Regions from separate parts of the Brevibacillus sp. HD3.3A genome, predicted to be linked through region 2. Evidence: a T-box and tRNA genes for the amino acid it is inferred to sense, from the RefSeq annotation. Region 2 holds a T-box; the other holds one or more tRNA genes.

Region 1 (7,707 bases), 2.2 Mb from region 2:
TATTGCGCCGCAAACGTTTTGCCCCGCTTTTGGAGGACTATCCGACGATCACTGGCCCGTATCCGTACCGCAGACCTGAAGGAATGTCGCTTGAGACATACGCCTTGGAATGTGCGAACGAGCTGGAACGCGCCATTTTGCGAATCGGTGCGGAACAAGTCGCGGCCTTCATCGCTGAGCCAGTCATTGGCGCATCCGGCGGTGCAGTCGTGCCGCCAGATGGCTACTTCCAGCGCATTCGGGAAATTTGCGACAAGTATGAAGTGCTGTTCATCGCCGACGAAGTGATGACGGGAGTAGGGCGCACAGGGAAAGCGTTCGGGATCGATCACTGGGGCGTCGTGCCTGACCTGATGACTTTGGGCAAAGGCATGAGCGCAGGCTATACGCCGATGGCCGCCACAATGGTGTCGGATGAGATCATCGAGACGATTAGCCAAGGAAGCGGTCTGATCATGGCTGGACACACGTACAGTGCCAATCCGCAGTCCGCCGCTGTCTCCCTGGCTGTTTTGCGATATGTCGAAAAAAATCAGTTGTTTGACAAAGCAGCCGAGCAAGGCGCTTACTTGCTGGCACGTCTGCAGGAGTTGGCGGATGAACTGCCGCTGATCGGCGAGGCGCGCGGTCTGGGATTGCTGTGCGGTCTGGAATTTGTCAAAGACAAGCAAACAAAAGAACCGTTCCCGCTCTCCCAAGGGGTGGCAAGCAAGGTAATTGCAAAAGCGTTCGAAAAAGGGCTGCTCATTTATCCGGCCATGGGTGGAATCGACGGGGTGGCAGGTGACTCCATCATTGTCTCTCCTCCACTGACGATTACAAAAGCAGAGATCGACGAACTGATCGGCCTCCTGAAAGAGGCGATTGTCAGCGTATCGCAGGAGCTGAAAGACAAGGCGCTGATCAACTAGAGTGGAGGGGCTATCGATGACGAACCGTTTTGATAAAGTAGTGACCATGCAGGAGGCGCTGTCCCATTTTCGCGACGGGATGACGCTTCTGGCAGGAGGCTTTGGAGGTGTGGGCAATCCGCCCACACTGATCCAGGGCATTTTGGATTTGGGTGTGCGCGATTTGACGCTGATCAGCAACGATACCGCGTTTCCACACATCGGGATCGGCAAGCTCGTGACGGAAAAGCGGGTCAAAAAAGTCATCGCGTCCCACATCGGCTCCAATCCGAACGCAGGGGCGCAAATGACGGCCGGAGAGCTTGAGGTCGAGTTTTGCCCTCAAGGCATTCTCGCGGAGCGTGTACGGGCAGGCGGCGTCGGTTTGGGAGGCATTTTGTCCGACGTTGGCATCGGCACGATTGCAGAAAAAGGCAAGCAAAAGGTCGTGCTCGATGGCAAGGAATTTTTGCTGGAGACGCCTTTGACAGCGGAAGTGGCGATCGTCCATGCCAAAAAAGCGGATCGCTTCGGCAATCTGGTTTACGATACGAGCGCGCGCAACTTCAATCCGCTTGTGGCGATGGCAGGAGACATCACCATTGTCGAAGCGGACGAGATCGTCGAGGTTGGCGAGCTGAACCCGGAAGAAATCGTGACGCCGGGCGTGTTCGTCAATTACATCGTGCAAAGTGAAGGGGTGAACTGGCAATGGGCGTGGGAGAAGTAAAAGAGACCGAGAGCTACCGTGAGCGAATCGCACGCAGGGCGGCCCTGGAAGTCGAGGATGGAATGATTATCAACTTGGGAATCGGCATCCCTACGCTGGTGGCCGATTTCATTCCCGTGGACAAACGGGTGATGTTCCACGCCGAGAACGGCATCCTCGGAACCGGGCCAAGTCCGGCCAAAGGGGAAGAAAACGCGATGCTGTGCAATGCAGGCGGCTTTCCCGTCACATTGGCGACAGGGGCGTCCTTTTTCGATAGCGCAACGGCATTTGCGATCATCCGTCGCGGCCTGTTGGATATGACCATCCTCGGAGTGCTGGAGGTCAGCCAAAACGGGGATATTGCCAACTGGATTGTGCCAGGCAAGCGCGTGCCGGGTATGGGCGGGGCGATGGAGCTGGCCCAGAAAGCGAAAAAAGTGATGGTCGTGACGACGCATCTCGATAAAAACGGCCGTTCCAAAATCGTCCGCGAATGCTCGCTTCCGCTCACTGCCACCCAGGCGGCAGACTGGATCATCACGGACATGGCTGTCATGGAAGTTACGCCAGATGGCTTGTATTTGCGCGAGGTCATGTATCCGTACAGTGTGGCGGATGTCATCGGGGCCACCGAAGCGGAACTGAAGATAGAGGGCGAAGTAGGCGTATTCCGCTAGACAATAAGCAAAAGACAAAAGGCAAAGGACGAACCCAAGAAACGGAGGAAGAACATGACTAACTGGCAAGCGCTGATACGAGAGCAGTTGGAAAAGGATCGGGAAGCTTCTGTCAAGCTGCTGCAAGAGTGGGTGCAAAGCCCGAGCGTGCAAGGAGCAGAGGAAGCGATTCAGAAAAGCATCGCCGATCATTTGGCGAAGATGGGCCTGAGTGTCGACTTGTGGGTCATGGAAGGGGAAGAGCTGGTTTCGCATCCATACTTCGTCTCCCCCCGGCAAACGTTTGAAGGCAGTCCGAACGTCGTCGGCGTCTGGAAAGGCGCGGGGAAAGGCCGCTCGCTCATTTTGAACGGGCACGTCGATGTCGTTCCCGCTGGCGATTACGCCCAGTGGAGCGATGATCCGTTCAGCGGAAAAGTGGAGGACGGCAAACTGTACGGCAGGGGCGCAACCGACATGAAGGGTGGAAACCTATCGTCGCTCTTGGCTATTTCCGTCCTGCAAAAGCTCGGTGTCAGCCTGAAGGGAGACGTCATTTTCCAAAGCGTGGTGGAGGAAGAAAGCGGCGGAGCCGGAACGCTTGCCACCATCCTGCGCGGCTACAAGGCAGATGCTGCGCTGATCCCTGAGCCGACCAACATGAAAATTTTTCCGAAACAGCAAGGCTCGATGTGGTTCCGTCTGACGGTCAAGGGACGCTCTGCCCATGGCGGCACCCGCTACGAAGGAGTCAGTGCCATCGAAAAGAGCATGCTCGTCGTGCAGGCGATTGGCCGTCTGGAAAAAGAGCGCAACGACCGTCTCGATGATCCGCTGTACGCCAAGCTGCCGATTCCGATCCCGATCAACATCGGGGTCATCGAAGGCGGAAAATGGCCGTCGTCTGTCGCGGATCTCGTCAAGCTGGAAGGCAGGATGGGAGTCGCGCCCGGCGAGCAGATGGAGGATGCCAAGGCAGAAATGGAAGCGGCTTTGCAGCGTCTGGCAGAAGTCGATCCGTGGTTTGCGGAGCAGCCAGTCGAGCTGGAATGGTACGGCGCGCGCTGGGTGCCAGGGGATGTCGCACAGGATCATCCGCTCATGGACATTTTGCAGGACAAGTTTGCGGCCGTGACGGGCGAGCGTGCCATTGTGGAAGCATCTCCGTGGGGAACAGACGGCGGCTTGTTGACGGCTTTGGCCGATACGCCTGCTATCGTCGTGGGGCCTGGTGTTACACAAGTAGCGCACTATCGGGACGAGTACATCGTTTTGGATGACGTCTTCCGCTGCGCGGAAATTTTTGCTTTGACTCTGCTCGACTGGTGCGGGGTAGCCGAAGGGCCAGCGCAGTAAGGAAGCCGCAGCGTCTTTTTCTAGGGCGCTTTTAAGCTACTTGAGATGGTAATTGTGAAAAAAAGGAAAAAGTTTGAGCGCAGGACAAGGAAGCGCCGTCTGCTCTGGAGAATGATTGGGAGAGGCTTTGAGAGATCCAATCGTGTCAGGGACGGAGGAGACGGCGATGAGAAGAGCGTGTTTTATCGGGGGAAAGTGGATACCTATGGCAGACCATGCCCCGTTGTATTCGCCTTGTACAGGTCAGGTGATCGCACACATTCCCCAGGCGGATGCTGTGGCAGTAGAGCGGGCGATTGCAGCGGCCGAAGAAGCTACAACCCCCATGCGCCGCATGCCAGCTTACCAGCGAGCAGCCATTCTGGAGAAAATCGCCATCCTGTTGGATGAGCGAATGGAGGAAGCTGCCCGGATCGTCGCGCTGGAAGCGGGAAAACCGATTCGGACAGCGCGCGGCGAAATCATCCGCACGGTGCAGACGTACAGGTTTGCAGCGGAAGAAGCCAAGCGGCTGCACGGGGAAACGATTCCACTGGACGCTGCTATCGGTGGCGAAGGCCGTCTCGCTTACACGGTGCGCGAGCCTCTGGGAGTCGTGGGCGCGATCACGCCGTTTCCTTTTCCGTTCAATTCGATAGCGCACAAGGTCGGGCCTGCGCTCGCTGCTGGCAATACAGTCGTATTGAAGCCAGCTTCGCAGACCCCGATCAGTGCGCTTTTTCTCGCTGAGCTGGCAGAGCAGGCTGGACTCCCGGCAGGAGCGTTAAACGTCGTCACAGGCAGCGCAGAGGTCGTGGGCCACAAGCTGGTTACCGACCCGCGAGTTCGCGCCGTGACCTTTTCCGGAAGCCCTGAAGTGGGCGTCGAGGTGCGCAATCGGGCGGGCTTGAAAAAAGTAATCTTGGAGCTGGGCGCCAATTCTGCGGTCATCGTCGACCGCGATACGCCGCTGGACGAGGTCGTTTTGCGCTGCTTGTTCGGGGCTTTTGCTTATTCTGGTCAAGTGTGTGTGTCTGTGCAACGAATTTATGTCGTGACGGACATCTATGACGAATTTGTCCGCCGCTTTGTGGAACAGACGGTGGCGTTGCGCGGGGGAGATTCGCTAGAAGAAGAAGCAGACTTTTCCGCCATGGTCCATCCGAAGCAGACAGAGCGCGTGCTTGCCTGGATCGGGGAAGCGCTCGACCAAGGGGCGAAGCTCGCCTGCGGCGGCGAACTGATGGGGCGGATGCTTTTGCCGACCGTCCTGACGCATGTGCCGCGGGAGGCAAAGATTGCCCGCGAGGAAGTATTCGGGCCTGTCGTCATGATCAATCCGGTACAGTCGGTCCAGCAGGCGATCAGGCTGGTCAATGATTCGCGGTACGGCTTGCAGGCGGGGGTTTACACGAACAATTTGTCACTGGCGTTGGAAGCGGCGGACGAGCTTAGAGTGGGCGGGGTTATCATCAATGACATCCCGACGTTCCGGGTGGATCATATGCCGTTTGGCGGCGTGAAGGAGAGCGGGCTGGGACGGGAAGGTGTCGCGTGCGCCGTCGAGGAACTGAGCGAGTTGAAGCTCGTCGTCGTCAAGCGGTAAAGCGGTAGGTTCGCTTCTGCCGACGCTTGCAAGCGGTCTTGCAGCTGTGCTATAGTTAAACCAGCTATTGATGCGGAGGGATACCGAAGTGGTCATAACGGGGCGGTCTTGAAAACCGTTAGAGTGCAAGCTCACGCGGGTTCGAATCCTGCTCCCTCCGCCACCGTGTTTTCATTACCCGAATAGGACACGAAGATCTCTTTCGTTTAAAGAGGTCTTTTTTATATCAGCAAAATGCAAGCGTGTGCTCCGACGCCGAAGCTGCCCATTCCAGCACACACCGTTTTTTTCCTCAAAATCCAGAAGAACCAATATCGAAGAGCGGCCCGTTTTAAGATATGCTGTACACAAGGACTCGAATGTTTCTTGGGGCCTGCGGCAGCTTCAATAATGCAGAGGGAGCTGCCGTCTTTTTTTGCTATTAAAAGTCAGAAAATAAACATAACACAGAAAATTGAGATATAATAAGGGGGAATACGGTGAGGGAGGGTTTGTGATGATGGAAGCCCAACGAGTAAGAAGAAATACGCTTGGCGATATTTTGCGACGAAGCAGGCTGCGCTACCCCGAGAAGATTGCCTTGCAATTTGAGGAAGAGGTACTTACATACACGGAGTTGGATCAACTTGTCAATCAGGCTGCGCACACCTTCCTCGCCAAAGGATTGCAAAAAGGGGAGCGAGTGGCGGTTCTGTCCAGAAACTCCATGGACTTTGTCATCCTCAACTTTGCGCTGGCCAAAGCGGGGCTGATTATGGTGCCGATCAACTTCATGCTGCATACAAGCGATGTGGCTTTTATTTTCGGACATGCAGAGGTGAGCGCCTGCTTTGTGGCTCCGGAATTTCTCACGGTCGCCAAGGAAGCGCTCGAATCGGCAAACTTATCGCCCAAGCTTTTGTCGCTGATCTCCAGGCCAGCGGTGCAGGAAGGAGAGTGGGTGCCGTTTCGCCCGCTGATTGAGGGCGCCAGCACGGAAGAGCCGGAGCTGGAGCTGGCCGACGAGGATGTCGCCCACATTTTGTACACGAGCGGCACGGAATCGAGGCCAAAAGGAGTCATGCTGACGCACAGCAGCATTCTTTCGGAATACGTCAGCACGATTATAGAAGGAAACATGTCGCACGATGATGTAGCTGTGCACGCGCTTCCTTTGTTCCATAGCGCGCAGCTGCACTGCTTCCTCGGGCCGTATGTATATCTGGGTGGCACCGGCATTATTTTGGAGCAAGCGACGCCAGGCTTGATGCTTCAGGTCGTAGAGAGCCACCAGGCGACACAGCTTTTTTGCCCGCCGACTGTTTGGATTGCCTTGCTCCGCTCTCCCGAGTTTTCGTCGCGGAACTTGTCTTCGCTGCAAAAATGTTACTACGGCGCGGCGATCATGCCTGTAGAAGTGTTGAAGGAGCTGGGAACGCGTCTGCCCAATGCGCAATTTTACAACTTCTACGGACAGACCGAAGTAGCTCCACTGGCGACGGTATTGCAGCCGAAGGACCAGATTCGCAAAGCCGGATCGGCTGGCAAACCTGCGCTCAATGTAGAGACAAAAATTGTCGATGACGATGGCGTCGAGGTGCCCAGGGGCTGCGTTGGTGAGATTGTTCATCGAACGAGCCATGCGATGATCGGTTATTTCCGCGACGAAGAAAAGACGCAGGCAGCTTTTCTCGGCGGCTGGTTCCACAGCGGCGACTTGGGGATTATGGATGAAGAAGGCTATATTACTGTCGTCGACCGGAAAAAGGACATGATCAAATCAGGCGGGGAAAACGTAGCGAGCAGGGAAGTCGAGGAGCTGATCTACCAGCACCCGAAAGTATCGGAAGTAGCTGTAATCGGCATTCCCCATCCGTACTGGATCGAGGCTGTGGCGGCAGTCGTGGTGCCAAAGGCAGGCGAGACTGTGTCGGAAGAAGAAATGCTCGCCTTTTGCAAAGAGCGCCTCGCCTCGTTCAAGGCGCCGAAGTATGTCTTTATCACGGACACGCTCCCGCGCAACCCGAGCGGGAAAATATTAAAGCGTGAACTGCGTCTGCGCTACGACACGCTGCCGACTTCGTAAGTCGTTTGGGGGACAACAGGGGCTGGTTCGCTACTGCGGACAAAAGCCCGGCTCGATACATGGCTGGTTCGCCGCTGCGAACAAAAGCCTAGCTCGATGCAAGGGCTAGTCCGCCCCTGTGAACAAAAGCCTAGCTCGATGCAAGGGCTAGTCCGCCCCTGTGAACAAAAGCCTAACTCGATGCATGAGCTGGTCTGCTGCTACAAACAAAAGCCCGTCCCGATGCAAGGGCAAGGGCTGACCCACCCTCCCAACAAAAACCCGCTCGATCACCGGATGTTTCGGCTGTCGGGCGGGTTTTTTTGCCTGTATCCTATTTCACATGAGACACAGTCGGCTGGTCAGGGTGGATTGCTTCAAAGCGGTAGCCTTTTGCTTTCAAAAAGGCGATTACTTCAGGCAGCGCCTGGGCCGTAGGTGTTTTCGTGCTCGCATCGTGCATG
Region 2 (7,707 bases):
GATGAACAAGAAGGCTGCAGAGTTTGGTATGAAAAACACGTCTTTCGTAACATCTAGCGGTTTGCCAGCCAACGAGTTGGGACCATATTCCGTTAAGACAGATCAAGTGGAAAACCTGATGTCTGCTCGCGATTCGGCCATCCTCGCTAGAAACCTGATTCGTGATTTCCCAGAAGCTTTGGAAGTATCCAAGATCCCACGGTTTACGTTCCGTCCCGGTTCTAAAAATGAGCTGAAAATGGCGAATAACAACTGGATGCTGCCTGATCTCCCGAATTACTATCAAGGTGTAGACGGATTAAAGACTGGTTATACCCAAGCAGCAGGCAATTGTTTTACTGGTACGGCCGTTCGTGATAACATGCGCTTGATTTCTGTTGTCATGGGAACAGACAGCAAAACAAAGCGCTTCGTAGAAACCAAAAAGCTTTACGACTACGGTTTCAGCAATTTCAAATTAACCAAGCAGTTGGACAAGAATGCTTCTGTAAAAGGCTTTGAAACTGCACCTGTAAAGAACGGGGTAGAACTGACAGTACCAGCAGTAACAGGCAGCGAAGTAAACGTACTGACCAAAATTGGCGGGGAAGCAAAATTCACCCCAACAGTTACCTTCCAAGACTTGAACGCGCCAATCAAGCAAGGCCAAGTAATCGGTAAGCTCGTACTGAAAGAAGAAGGGGCAAAAGACACCGATTACCTCCAGCCAGAAGACGCGGCAAAAGCAGGCGTGGATGTAGTGGCAAGCCAAGAGGTGGAAGAGGCGAGCTGGATTCGTCTGTTCTTCCGCAGCATCATTCAATTTTTCAGCAACTTGTTCAGTAGTGGAACAGGAAATTAAATAATGGTTGTTTTCCCCCTCATCTATCGTTTACAATGACGGTAACAAGGAACCATAACAGAGCATAACAGTTACGGTTCTGACTTCATGATGTAGGGGGAATTTTCATATGGTACAAGTAGGAACGTCCCGCGTAAAAAAAGGTATGGCTGAGATGCAAAAAGGCGGCGTTATCATGGACGTCGTAAATGCTGAGCAAGCAAAGATTGCTGAAGCTGCTGGCGCCGTAGCTGTTATGGCGCTGGAACGCGTACCTTCTGATATCCGTGCTGCTGGCGGAGTAGCCCGTATGGCTGATCTGGGCATTGTGGAGGAAGTTCTGAACGCTGTTTCTATCCCTGTTATGGCAAAAGCTCGTATCGGACATTTTGTCGAAGCCCGCGTATTGGAGTCAATGGGTGTAGATTACCTGGATGAAAGTGAAGTTTTGACCCCAGCGGACGATTTGTACCACATCAACAAAAAAGACTTCACTGTGCCGTTCGTATGTGGTGCGCGTGATCTGGGCGAAGCGCTTCGCCGCATCGGAGAAGGAGCTTCCATGATCCGCACAAAAGGTGAGCCAGGGACCGGGAACATCGTAGAGGCAGTTCGCCATATGCGCACGATGATGGCTCAAATCCGCAAAGTGCAGGCGATGTCTTACGATGAGCTGATGGCAGAAGCGAAAAATTTGGGTGCTCCATACGAACTGCTCGAACAAGTACACCAAACAGGCAAACTGCCTGTCGTGAACTTCGCGGCTGGTGGCGTAGCTACCCCGGCAGATGCGGCACTGATGATGCAATTGGGCTCTGACGGCGTATTCGTCGGCTCGGGTATTTTCAAATCGGAAAATCCGGAAAAATTCGCGCGGGCAATTGTCGAGGCAACTACCCACTACACAGATTACGAGCTGATCGCACGCGTATCAAAAGGCTTGGGCAGTGCGATGACAGGAATCGAGATTTCCAAAATCCGCGAAGCTGATCGCATGCAAGAGCGCGGCTGGTAAGGTGAGTCAAATGAAAATCGGTGTACTCGCGCTGCAAGGGGCTGTGGCAGAACACTTGCGCATGCTGGAGGAAGCAGGGGCGACAGCCGTTCCTGTCAAAAAAGCAGAGGAACTCGCAGACCTCGACGGATTGGTTCTCCCAGGCGGAGAGAGCACGACGATCAGCAAGCTGATGCATAAGTACGGATTCATGGATGCGCTTCGTGAGTTCGGAAGCGCCGGAAAGCCAATCTTCGGCACTTGCGCGGGAGCGATTCTCTTGGCCAAGCAGATTCAGGGGCAGGATGAGTGCCATCTGGGGCTGATGGATATCAAGGTGGAGCGGAACGCGTTTGGTCGGCAAAAAGAAAGCTTCGAGGTCACAATGCCCGTAGCTGGTGTCGGTGCAGATTATCCCGCAGTGTTTATCCGCGCTCCTTACATCGTAGAAGTCGGAGAAAATGCTGAGGTGCTTGCCAAGTACGATGAAAAGATCGTCGTTGCCCGAAACGGTCACTACCTGGCGGCTGCTTTTCACCCGGAATTGACCGAAGATGCACGGCTGCACAAATATTTCCTCGAAATGGTCAAAGAGTACAGAAGCTAAAGCCAATCAATAAACATCCTCGAAAGAAGATCGGCATGAACAAGATGCCGGTCTTTTTTTGTATGAAGATCATCGCGGAGTAGCCTTTACATACGTATAGAACCTGTAGTACAGTTAACAATAGAAGTATGCATGAATGAGAATGCGATGATGAGAACAAGTACCTCATGAAGAATCTGGTGCAGAGAGTCGGTGGTGGGTGCAAACCGATCCGGTCTGTGGGGGAATCCATCTCGGAGTGGCAAAGGAATGAACTTTGTCCGGAACCGTCCCGTTACGACGGATTGAGTGGATACATGTGCAGTCTTGGCGTGTATCAACGAGGGTGGCAACGCGGGTATACAACACTCGTCCCTTATGGGGACGGGTGTTTTTTGCATTTTATTATCGATTCGGAGGGATTCGAACATGTTGGACGTAAAAGTATTGCGTCAGGATTTGGAAGAAGTAAAACGCCGTTTGGCGCATCGCAACGAAGATATTTCCGCTCTGGATCAGTTTGCAGAAGTGGACGAAAAGCGCCGTCAAGTCATTCAGGAAGCGGAAGCTCTGAAAAATAAACGCAACACGGTATCTGAGCAAGTAGCCATCATGAAACGGAACAAAGAGAACGCCGACCATTTGATCGCGGAAATGAAAGAAGTAAACGAGCGCATCAAAGCGTTGGATGAGGAACTGCGTGGGCTGGATGAACAGCAAGAACTGATTTTGCTGAGCCTGCCTAACCTGCCACATGAAAGCACACCAATTGGTACTTCGGAAGATGACAACGTGGTGGCTTGGACGTGGGGCGAGCCTCGCAACTTTGGTTTTGAGGCGAAACCACACTGGGAAGTAGCCAGCCAGGCAGGGATTCTCGATTTTGAAACGGCAGCGAAGGTAACCGGAAGCCGCTTTGTCTTTTACAAAGGACTGGGAGCGCGTCTGGAGCGGGCGTTGATGAACTTCATGATGGATCTCCATTCCAATGAACACGGATATGAAGAAGTCATCCCGCCATTCATCGTGAACCGCGCGAGCATGACCGGAACCGGACAATTGCCTAAGTTTGAAGAAGATGCTTTTAAACTGGAAGGTCCTGATTACTTCCTGATTCCTACCGCAGAGGTGCCAGTGACGAACATGCACCGCGACGAAATCATGGATGGAGCAGACTTGCCTAAATACTATACGGCGTTCAGTGCTTGTTTCCGTTCGGAAGCAGGTTCGGCAGGGCGCGACACGCGTGGTCTGATTCGTCAGCACCAATTCAACAAAGTCGAGCTGGTGAAGTTCGTCAAACCGGAAGATTCCTACGATGAGCTGGATAAACTGGTGAAAAATGCGGAGAAGGTGTTGCAGCTGCTTGGACTGCCATACCGCGTGCTGAGCATGTGTACCGGAGATCTCGGATTTACTGCGGCGAAGAAATTCGACTTGGAAGTTTGGATTCCAAGCTACAATACGTACCGGGAAATCTCGTCGTGCTCGAACTTCGAGGACTTCCAGGCTCGCCGTGCCAATATCCGTTTCCGCCGCGATACAAAATCGAAGCCGGAATTTGTGCACACTTTGAACGGATCGGGTCTTGCGATCGGCCGTACAGTAGCAGCCATTTTGGAGAACTACCAGGAACAAGACGGTTCCATCACCATTCCGGAAGTTTTGCGTCCGTATATGGGTGGAGTAGAAAAAATCTCCCCGAAATAAGCGAGCAAAGAAACGCATAAAAGCATATGGAAAAGCAAAGCAGCCTTCTGATTCTGACGGGTCAGGGGCTGCTTTGTTTTTGCCAAAAAGAGCTGTAAATCAAGGACAAGGGCATGTTTTGATAAAATGTGTTCTAATACAGTGTGATTTTTTTGAAAATTGTGTTGCGCTGTATTAGTGTCTGTTATATAATAAAAACAAATTTAAAGAATATTGTTTTAATACAGATATGGAGGGAAAGAAAATGGACTGCTATCGGTGTGAAGGAAACGGCGAACAAAATTGCCCAAGATGTGGAGGCGTTGGTCACGATGACAACGGAGCGGCTTGCCATCATTGTTTGGGAGATGGGCATGTGAGTTGCAGTCATTGCAGCGGCAGCGGATATCAGGATTAGATCATTTTTTTTGCACCTACTGTACTATAATAATTTTTCGAAAACGAATCTGTACCATAATAATTCGGACGTTATCAAGGATGGTGACCAGTTTTGACTACGATTCCAACTAATCCATATCCGCTGGAGATTCAGATCACTGGCGAGATGCATTCCGGCTATCAGGAAATCCTCACGCCAGAGGCGGTTCAATTTGTGATCAAGCTGGAACAAAAGTTTGGCGACAGACGGCAGCAACTGCTTGCCGATCGCAAGGAACGTCAGCTGAAAATTGATGCGGGACAACTGCCTGACTTTTTGCCGGAAACAGCCGAGATTCGCAACGGAGATTGGACGATTGCTCCACTGCCGCATGATCTTTTGGATCGAAGAGTGGAGATCACCGGGCCATCTGGCGACCGCAAAATGGTGATCAATGCGCTGAACTCAGGCGCTCGCATGTTCATGGCCGATTTTGAAGATGCCAATTCGCCTACATGGGAAAACTCGATCCAGGGACAGATCAACATGAAGGACGCGGTTCGCCGCAACATATCATACACCAGCCCGGAAGGAAAACAGTACACCCTGAATGAGAAGACGGCTGTATTGATCGTACGGCCGCGTGGCTGGCACCTCGATGAAAAACACATACTCCTTGACCAACAGCCGATTTCCGGCAGCCTGCTCGACTTTGGTCTTTATTTTTACCACAACGTCGATGCCTTGATCGCGAACAAGACAGCCCCGTATTTTTACTTGCCGAAGCTGGAAAGCCATCTGGAAGCGCGCCTCTGGAACGATGTGTTTGTTTTCGCCCAGGAGGAACTGAATATTCCGCGGGGGACGATTCGCGCGACGGTGCTGATCGAAACGATTCTCGCTGCTTTTGAAATGGATGAAATTTTGTATGAGCTGCGCGAGCACAGTGCGGGATTGAACTGCGGGCGTTGGGATTACATTTTCAGCTACATTAAAAAGCTGCGCAATAGCCCGGATGTCATTACGCCTGACCGGGCACAAGTGACGATGACGGTTCCGTTCATGAAAGCCTACACCACTTTGGCGGTGAAGACTTGCCACAAACGCCAGGCACCTTGCATTGGCGGAATGGCAGCGCAAATTCCGGTGAAAAACGACCCGGTCAAAAATGAAGAAGCGATTGCCAAAGTACGTGCCGACAAAGAGCGGGAAGCATACGACGGGCACGATGGTACATGGGTAGCTCATCCGGCATTGGTGCCAGTTGCCATGGAGGTTTTCAATCGTTTGATGAGAGAGCCGAACCAGATCTGGTATAAGCGCGAGGACGTGCAGGTGCAGGCGAGCGACCTTCTGGCTGTACCCGAAGGCACGATCACAGAGGAAGGCGTTCGTACCAACATCAGTGTCGGTTTGCAATATATCGAGGCATGGCTTCGTGGCTTTGGGGCTGTTCCGATTCACAATCTGATGGAGGACGCAGCGACGGCAGAAATCTCCCGTGCACAAGTATGGCACTGGATTCGTCATCGACATGGCGTTCTTCAGGATGGCAGAAAGATCACGGAAGGCTTGGTGAAACAGTGGCTGAGCGAAGAACTGCAAGCGTTGAAACAAGCGATTGGCCAGGAGCGTTATGAAAACAGCAAATTCCAGGTCGCGGGCGAGCTTTTCTTGCGGCTGGTGACGGAAGACGATTTTGAAGATTTTCTGACTGTGCCGGGCTATCGCTATCTCTAAATAAAACAATAAAAATGGGTGGGGGAAACGAAAATGAGCAAACAAACAAAACAGGAAGCTATTCAACAGATCGAGCAAAGCTGGCAGGGCGAGCGTTTTCAAGGGATTACCCGGACGTACACGGCGGAAGATGTTTTCCGGCTGCGTGGTTCGGTTCAAATCGAGCACACACTGGCTCGTCTCGGAGCGGAGCGGCTGTGGAACTTGCTGAATACAGAGCATCATATCAAGGCGCTGGGGGCATTGACCGGGAATCAGGCGATTCAACAGGTAAAGGCCGGCTTGAAAGCCATTTACCTGAGCGGCTGGCAAGTAGCGGCTGACGCGAACCTTTCCGGACAAATGTATCCTGACCAAAGCCTTTACCCGGCGAATAGCGTTCCTCATGTTGTGAAAAGAATTAACCAGGCATTGCAGCGTGCTGACCAGATTGACCAGTCCGAAGGCGGCACAGATACGTATTGGTTTGCTCCGATTGTCGCTGACGCCGAAGCGGGCTTTGGTGGACCGCTGAACGTGTTTGAATTGATGAAAAGCATGATTGAAGCGGGGGCAGCAGGTGTGCATTTTGAAGATCAGCTGGCTTCCGAGAAAAAATGCGGACATATGGGCGGAAAAGTTTTGATCCCGACGCAGGCTGCTGTCCGCAATCTGATTTCGGCCCGTTTGGCAGCAGATGTCATGGGAGTGCCGACTATCATTGTAGCTCGTACAGACGCTAACGGCGCATTCCTGATCACGAGCGACGTTGACCAGCAAGACCAGCCGTTTTTGACAGGCGAACGGACGCCAGAAGGATTTTTCCGTCTGCGTGGCGGGTTGGATGCAGCGATTGCCCGTGGACTCGCCTACGCACCTTATGCCGATCTGATCTGGTGCGAAACGTCCGAACCAAATCTGGACGAAGCACGCCGATTTGCCGAAGCGATTCATGCCCAGTACCCAGGCAAGCTGCTCGCTTACAACTGCTCGCCTTCGTTCAACTGGAAGAAAAAACTCGACGAGGAATCGATTGCACGCTTCCAGGAAGAGCTGGGCGAGATGGGCTACAAGTTCCAATTCGTGACGCTTGCGGGCTTCCATGCGTTGAACTACGGCATGTTCGAGCTGGCACGCGGCTACCGCGATCGTGGAATGGCTGCTTACTCCGAATTGCAGCAAGCTGAATTTGCCACAGAGGTGAACGGTTATACAGCTACTCGTCATCAGCGTGAAGTGGGTACCGGCTATTTCGATGAGATTGCACAAGTGATTGCCGGCGGAACTTCCTCGACCACAGCACTGACTGGTTCGACAGAAGAAGAGCAGTTTGCGCACCAGTAATCAATGAAACAAAAACGGACTAGGGGGCATGCCTCCTAGTCCTTCATTTTTTGCCGATAGGTTTGTGTGCCTCCCCATTTTATTTTAGGGTAAGCTCGATTTGCTGGTTGTCTTGGCCGCTACGCGACGAACTGCTTTGCCGCACGGACATTCCCCCTCCAGAGGATGGATTGGAG

The links. The T-box of region 2 lies ahead of serS (serine--tRNA ligase). A T-box ahead of a tRNA ligase gene usually reads a tRNA of that ligase, here a tRNA-Ser.
Region 1: it encodes a tRNA-Ser, which carries the amino acid that the T-box ahead of serS (serine--tRNA ligase) is inferred to sense. The anticodon was not compared.

Annotation. Positions count from the first base shown of each region.
Region 1 covers NZ_CP085874.1:2,204,963-2,212,669, forward strand. The annotation lists gene HP435_RS10815 (aspartate aminotransferase family protein) at 1-911, shown strand, start outside; gene HP435_RS10820 (3-oxoacid CoA-transferase subunit A) at 928-1,620, shown strand; gene HP435_RS10825 (3-oxoacid CoA-transferase subunit B) at 1,602-2,279, shown strand; gene HP435_RS10830 (peptidase) at 2,334-3,614, shown strand; gene HP435_RS10835 (aldehyde dehydrogenase family protein) at 3,781-5,199, shown strand; tRNA gene HP435_RS10840 (tRNA-Ser) at 5,274-5,362, shown strand; gene HP435_RS10845 (acyl-CoA synthetase) at 5,696-7,264, shown strand; gene HP435_RS10850 (exo-beta-N-acetylmuramidase NamZ domain-containing protein) at 7,578-7,707, opposite strand, start outside.
Region 2 covers NZ_CP085874.1:32,755-40,461, forward strand. The annotation lists gene HP435_RS00230 (D-alanyl-D-alanine carboxypeptidase family protein) at 1-841, shown strand, start outside; gene pdxS (pyridoxal 5'-phosphate synthase lyase subunit PdxS) at 951-1,835, shown strand; gene pdxT (pyridoxal 5'-phosphate synthase glutaminase subunit PdxT) at 1,846-2,421, shown strand; T-box leader at 2,560-2,780, shown strand; gene serS (serine--tRNA ligase) at 2,830-4,110, shown strand; gene aceB (malate synthase A) at 4,601-6,208, shown strand; gene aceA (isocitrate lyase) at 6,242-7,531, shown strand; gene HP435_RS00260 (hypothetical protein) at 7,611-7,707, opposite strand, start outside.